Thioclava sp. GXIMD2076: one gene and its partner. The protein of the gene in region 1 interacts with the protein of each later gene in a pairwise test. Links are inferred from orthologs where the notes say so. Each region holds a gene or a part of one and is shown in the gene's direction. Other genes may lie near its edges. The genes, in order: WDB91_RS08295 and mtgA.

The links.
Region 2: the proteins of WDB91_RS08295 (region 1) and mtgA interact in binary tests that used the Escherichia coli proteins (3 or more experiments, as listed by UniProt). The link is inferred for Thioclava sp. GXIMD2076 from one-to-one orthologs.

Annotation. Positions count from the first base shown.
Region 1 is NZ_CP149932.1:1,664,876-1,668,111, forward strand. The notes cover bases 1-2,916. They hold WDB91_RS08295 (penicillin-binding protein 2), read left to right. Parts: upstream 1-513; coding sequence 514-2,319; downstream 2,320-2,916. Other genes in these bases: rsmH (16S rRNA (cytosine(1402)-N(4))-methyltransferase RsmH), read left to right, coding at 1-147; WDB91_RS08290 (cell division protein FtsL), read left to right, coding at 144-512; WDB91_RS08300 (UDP-N-acetylmuramoyl-L-alanyl-D-glutamate--2,6-diaminopimelate ligase), read left to right, coding at 2,517-2,916. In the rest of the region: more of WDB91_RS08300, read left to right, coding at 2,917-3,236. UniProt on the Escherichia coli protein: Essential cell division protein that catalyzes cross-linking of the peptidoglycan cell wall at the division septum. Required for localization of FtsN.
Region 2 is NZ_CP149932.1:896,144-899,199, reverse strand. The notes cover bases 1-2,736. They hold mtgA (monofunctional biosynthetic peptidoglycan transglycosylase), read left to right. Parts: upstream 1-854; coding sequence 855-1,619; downstream 1,620-2,736. Other genes in these bases: WDB91_RS04405 (cyclopropane-fatty-acyl-phospholipid synthase family protein), read right to left, coding at 1,616-2,736; gltB (glutamate synthase large subunit), read left to right, coding at 1-717. Outside these bases: more of WDB91_RS04405, read right to left, coding at 2,737-2,773; WDB91_RS04400 (DUF1365 domain-containing protein), read right to left, coding at 2,773-3,056. UniProt on the Escherichia coli protein: Peptidoglycan polymerase that catalyzes glycan chain elongation from lipid-linked precursors. May play a role in peptidoglycan assembly during cell division in collaboration with other cell division proteins.

The DNA of each region.
Region 1 (3,236 bases):
AACCCGCGGGCACGGTCTGCCAAGCTGCGCGTCGCGCGCCGTCTTGACACGCCCGCAACCCCGGCTGACCGCACCATATTGGGCCTTCCGGCCCCCGTTCTGGACCCCGCGGCCAAGCCCGCCTCGCATAAACGGAGAGCCCGATGAGATCGCTGATCTATCTCGTAACCGCGCTTTGTGTCATGGGGCTGGCTTTCTGGGCGTATCGGGTGAACTATGACACGCAGGACAAGCGCGACGAGTTGCGTGCGCTCGACCGCGAGATCGCCTCGCTCAACGAGGGTCTGGGCGTGCTGAAGGCGGAATGGGCCTATCTCAACCGTCCTGACCGCCTGCGCGAGCTGGTGAACCTGAACTTCACCGATCTCCAGCTGCTGCCGCTACAGGCCGACCAGTTTGCGAGCGTGTCGGAAATTCCCTATCCCAATCCGGTCGAGATGGCCGATCCGGACGCACAGAAACAGCCGGATATCTTTGCTTTGAACGGGCAGGCACAAAAAGAAGGGCTCTAAGATGATCCGTATTCCGCTTCGTCCTCTGGCAAAGATCCTTCCGGCCCGTACCCGTGGCGAGAACCCCGACGCGATCGAACGCGAGAATACCCGCATCCGCTCCGAGGCTACCCGTGATCGCGCGCGCAAACGGGCCGAGGGCCGCCTTCTGGTCATGGGGCTGGCCTTTGTGGCCGTATTTACCGTTGTAGGCGTTCGGATGGGCACACTGGCTGCCTCCGAGCCCAAGGAGCCGCGCGCCGCGATCAATAACGGTATCCATGCACAGCGCGCCGATATCGTGGACCGTGAGGGCCGTGTCTTGGCCACCAATCTTGTGACCCATGCACTTTACGCCCAGCCGCCGATGATGGTGGATCCGGTGGGCACGGTCGACAAGCTGGTGAAGATCTTCCCCGATCTCGACCATGACCGGTTGATGAAGGATTTCACCGGCAGCCGTAAATTCGTCTGGATCAAGAAAAAGATCTCGCCCGAGCAGATGCAGGCCGTGCATGATATCGGCGAGCCGGGTCTGCTGTTCGGTCCGCGCGAGATGCGTCTTTATCCCAACGGGGCTGTGGCAGCCCATATCCTTGGCGGCTCGCGCTTTGGCGCCGAGGGCGTGAATTCGGCCGAGATCGTGGGGACGGCGGGCGTCGAGAAGGAATTCGACGGCTGGCTGCGTGATCCGGCCAATAATGGCGCGCCGCTGAAACTGTCGATCGATCTCACGATCCAGTCGGCGCTCGAGGAGATCCTCGATGGCGGCATGAAGCTGATGAATGCCAAGGGTGCGACCGCGATCCTGATGCAGGCCCATACCGGCCAGATCGTTGCCATGGCGAGCCTGCCCGATTTCGACCCGAACAAACGCCCGCGTCCGCTGACCACGGGCGATGCTTCCGACAGCCCGCTCTTCAACCGCGCGGTGCAGGGGCTTTACGAGCTTGGCTCGACCTTCAAGATCTTTGCCGTGGCGCAGGCGCTGCAGATGGGGCTGGTCACGCCCAACACCATCGTCGACAGCCAGTCGCCCATGCGCATCGGCCGCTTCAAGATCCGTGATTTCCACAATTACGGCGCGCATCTGTCGGTGATCGATGTCATCAAGCACAGCTCGAACGTGGGCACCGCCCATATCGTCGAGATGTTCGGCCCCGAAAAGCAGAAAGAGTTCCTTGGCAAGCTGGGCTTCCTCAAGCCCACCTCGGTCGAGCTGATCGAGGCCGAGACCGGCCAGCCGCAGCTGCCGCCGAAATGGACCGATGTCTCGGCCATGACCATCGGCTATGGTCACGGTCTGGCCGCAAGCCCGCTGCATCTGGCGGCCGCCTATGCCACCATCGCCAATCACGGCATCCGTGTGGAGCCCACGCTTCTGGCTGGGGTGAACAAGGGCCATGGCGAGCGCGTGATGAGCGATCAGGTCGCCAAGGAGGCGCTTGCCTTGATGCGCATCGTGGTGACGCGCGGCACGGCGTCTTACGGCAATGTCAAAGGCTATGAGGTGGGGGGCAAAACCGGCACTGCCGATAAGGTGAAACCCACGGGCGGCTATTATGATGACAAGGTCATCGCGACCTTCGCCGGTGTCTTCCCGATTTCCGATCCGCAATATGTATTGGTGCTGACGCTCGACGAGCCTTCTGATAATTCCGGCTCCATTCCGCGCCGCACCGCCGGCTGGACCGCTGTGCCTGTCGCCGCCGAAGTGATCCGCCGTGTGGCGCCGCTTCTGGGCCTGCGCCCGCATGCGGCTGTTGACGAGCTTGCGGGCATCAATGTCGCGAAAGACCCCAACAACAAGACTGTGGCGGATGAGTGATCCCGCTATCGCGGCGCTGCGAGCGAGCGGGGCGCCGGTGGTCGGAATTTGCCGATCGGATCCTTTGCCGCGGGGCTGATGCGTTGACCTTTTCTGCCGGCCCGCGATAAATGGGATAGACGTTCGGGGCTATGTCCCCGAGACCGTATCATGGCCCTTGTCCCGAGCGGCCGGATTTGAAACAGAAAGCCATCATCATGCCGACAGATCTGCCGCAATCGAGCCTGAACGCATTGGGTCTGACCCCCAGTTCCGGTGCGGATCGCCAGATCACGGGCCTGTCGGTAGATAGCCGTCAGGTGAAGGCAGGCCATCTGTTTGCGGCCCTTCCGGGCACCAAGGTGCATGGGGCCGAATTTGTGCCCACGGCGCTTGCCAAGGGCGCTGTGGCCATCCTGACCGACCGCGCAGGCGCCACGCAGATCCACGATGCCGTGGCACAGGCCGGGGCCGCGCTGGTTGTGGCCGAAGACCCCCGACAGGCGCTGGCCTATGCGGCGGCGCTGTTCTTCGGGGCACAGCCCGCAACGATGATCGCGGTCACCGGCACCAATGGCAAAACGAGTGTGGCCACCTTCACCCGCCAGATCTGGCAGGTTCTGGGCTATGAGGCGGCTAATATCGGCACAACCGGCGTCGAGGGGGCCTATAGCGCGCCCTCCAACCACACCACGCCCGAACCCATCACCCTGCATCGGCTTCTGGGCGATATGGCGCACGCGGGGATCACCCATGCCGCGATGGAGGCATCTTCCCACGGGCTGGCGCAGAAACGGCTCGACGGGGTGGTGCTGAAAGCTGCGGCCTTCACCAATTTCACGCAGGACCATCTCGATTACCACGCGACATTCGAGGAATATTTCGCGGCCAAGGCGGGGCTCTTTGCGCGTGTGCTGCCCGATGACGGCGTGGCGGTG
Region 2 (3,056 bases), 770 kb from region 1 along the record:
ACGCGCGCCTCGAGCCACATCGTGCAGAACTTCGGGATGCGCAACGCGCTCCAGCCCGACCATCTGACGGTGAAGCTCACGGGGTCTGCCGGCCAGTCGCTGGGCGCCTTCGCGGCTCCGGGCCTCAAGATCGAGGTGTCGGGCGACGCGAACGACTATGTCGGCAAGGGTCTGTCGGGCGGTATCATCGTGGTGCGTCCGCCGATGATCTCGCCGCTGAAAGCCTCCGAGAACACCATCATCGGCAATACCGTGCTTTACGGTGCGACCGATGGCTACCTGTTCGCGGCAGGCCGTGCGGGCGAGCGTTTCGCCGTGCGCAACTCCGGCGCGCGGGTGGTGATCGAGGGCTGTGGCACCAATGGTTGTGAATACATGACCGGCGGTGTGGCAGTGATCCTTGGCTCGATCGGTGCGAACTTCGGCGCGGGGATGACGGGCGGTATGGCCTATCTCTACGATCCGGAAGGCGTGGCCGAGAACCTGATCAACCCGGAATCGCTCGTGACCTGCGGTATCGGCCACAGCCACTGGGAATCCCAGCTGAAGGGCCTCATCGAGCGTCATTACGAGGAAACCCGCTCGGTCAAGGCGGCGGATATCCTGCAGAACTGGGAGACCGAGCGTCTCAACTTCCTGCAGGTCTGCCCGAAAGAGATGCTGCAGACCCTGCCCTATCCGCTCTCGGATGAACCCGAAGCGGTTCCGGCAGAGTAACAGACTGGAACGGGGCCCGAGCGGCCCCGTTTTTCCATGCAAATTTCATGTGGGTAACTGCGGCCTTGGGGCTGCATCTGCCCACGTTTCGTGGCAGAAGGCTTGACCTGTCCGCAGGCTCAGGGACTTATGGCGACATGGCGAAACCGAAAAGCTCCACCTCCAAGACCGCCAGAGCGGCAAAGAAGAAACCGGCCTCCAAGAAGGCATCGGTGCCCCTCTCGCGTGCGACCACCGTAGCGTGGCTGCGCGCCCATGTCCTGCGTGGCGTGCTGTTTCTTCTGGCGGTGGTGTTGGCGGTGGTGGTGCTTTACAAGTTCATCAACCCGCCGACGACCATCACCATGTTCAGCGAAGCGCGCCGGCTGGGTGGCATCGACCATGAATGGGCCGCGATGGACGATATCGCACCGGTCATGGCCCGCTCGGCCGTGGCGGCCGAAGATGCGAATTTCTGCCGTCACTGGGGGTTCGACATGCGCGCGATCCGCAAGGTGATCGATGAGGGCTCCTCGCGCGGCGCCTCCACAATCAGTCAGCAAACCGCCAAGAACGTCTTCCTCTGGCAAGGGCGTTCGTGGCTGCGAAAGGCGATGGAGGCGGCCCTGACCCCTGCTATCGAGTTCATCTGGAACAAGCGCCGCATCCTCGAGGTCTATCTGAACGTGGCCGAGTTCGATGAAGGCGTCTTCGGGATCGATGCCGCGGCTTTCCGCTATTTCCGCACCACGCCCGACAAGCTGACAGCCCGTCAGGCGGCGTTGCTGGCGGCTGTGCTGCCAAACCCCAAGGAGCGCGATGCAGCCCATCCTTCGGCCTTCCTGTCGCGTCGTGCGAATGCGATCATGGACGGGGCCGCCACGATCGAGCGTGACGGCCGCGCGGAATGTTTCGAGCGTTAGACGCGCACCATCTGCACCTGCACCACATCGCATTGCTGGGTGCGGAAGGCTGCGGCGCAGGCCTCGAGGTAATAATGCCAGCCGCGCAGGAATTCCTGCCCGTAACCCAACTCAGTGGCCTTGGCCGCACGCTCCCGCAGCCGCTCGGACCACATCCGGCAGGTCTGGGCGTAATCCTCACCGAAAGCAAAGACCTCCTGCACCCTCATGCCTGCCTTGGCCGCCTGTTCGCGGATCTTGCCATCCGACAAAAGCATGCCGCCCGGAAACGCGTATTGGCGGATATAGTCGGAGCTGGCCTGATATTTCGGGAAATAGGCATCCGACACGGTGATCGCCTGAATCATCGCGCGGCCCCCTTCGTTCAGCCGGTCGCGGATCGTGCCGAAATAGGTCGGCCAGTATTTTTCGCCCACAGCCTCGATCATCTCGATGGAAACGATATTATCGAAACGTCCCTCGGTCTTGCGGTAATCCTGCAGCTTGATATCGGCGCGGCCATCCAGACGCGCATCGGCATAGCCCTTCTGCGACGGCGAGATGGTGATGCCGGTCACATGGCGCCCGCTTTCGGCAGCACGCTCGGCAAAATGGCCCCAGCCACAGCCGATCTCCAGCACCCGCTCGCCATTACCCAAACCACCGAGGATTCGGTCCAGCTTGCGGTTTTGCGCACGGGCCAGATCATTATCCTCGGGCGTGAATAACGCCGAGGAATAACTCATGCCCTCGTCGAGCCAGAGCTGGTAGAACTCGTTGCCCACATCGTAATGCGCCCGGATATTGCGCGCGGCCCCCTTCACCGAATTGGCCCGCACGATCCGGTCGATCAGGCGGAATTTCAGGTTCTGCCACGGGCTGGCAAAGGCGTAATTCTCGAGCGCCGAGAAATTCAGGAGCGCCACGGTGAGCAGGTTCTCGATGGAAGCCGTATCCCACAGCCCCGCCACATAGGTCTCGCCCAGACCGATATCACCGCGCGAGGCGATGGCCGCCACCACCGACCAGTCATGCAGCACCAGATCGGCCTCGGGCCCACCCTGACCGAAGCGATGGATGTCGCCCTCGGGCGTACGCAGAGTGAGGCTGCCTTGGGTAATGGCCTGACATGTATCCAGAAACTCGCGACGCAGGCGGTTACTCAGGAAAGGCATCATCGGGTCAGTTCTTCCTTTGGTGGGGCGGGTCTATCGCGATAGCGCGCGCCTTTGAGTTTCAACCGGAGCGCCTCCCACAGGATCAGCGCCATAATCCGCACAGGTGCCCAAGGGCGACGCAGCACGGCGCCGACGATCCGGCGATTGGTCAGCTCGACCCTCGGCGCGCGATAGGTCGCAATGAGCCCCTCCTCGCCGTTACGGAAATCGATCCGGATCACCACATGGGTGGCCGTAATTGCATATTGGAAATGATAGCCCCCGCCGATGTCCTGAAAAG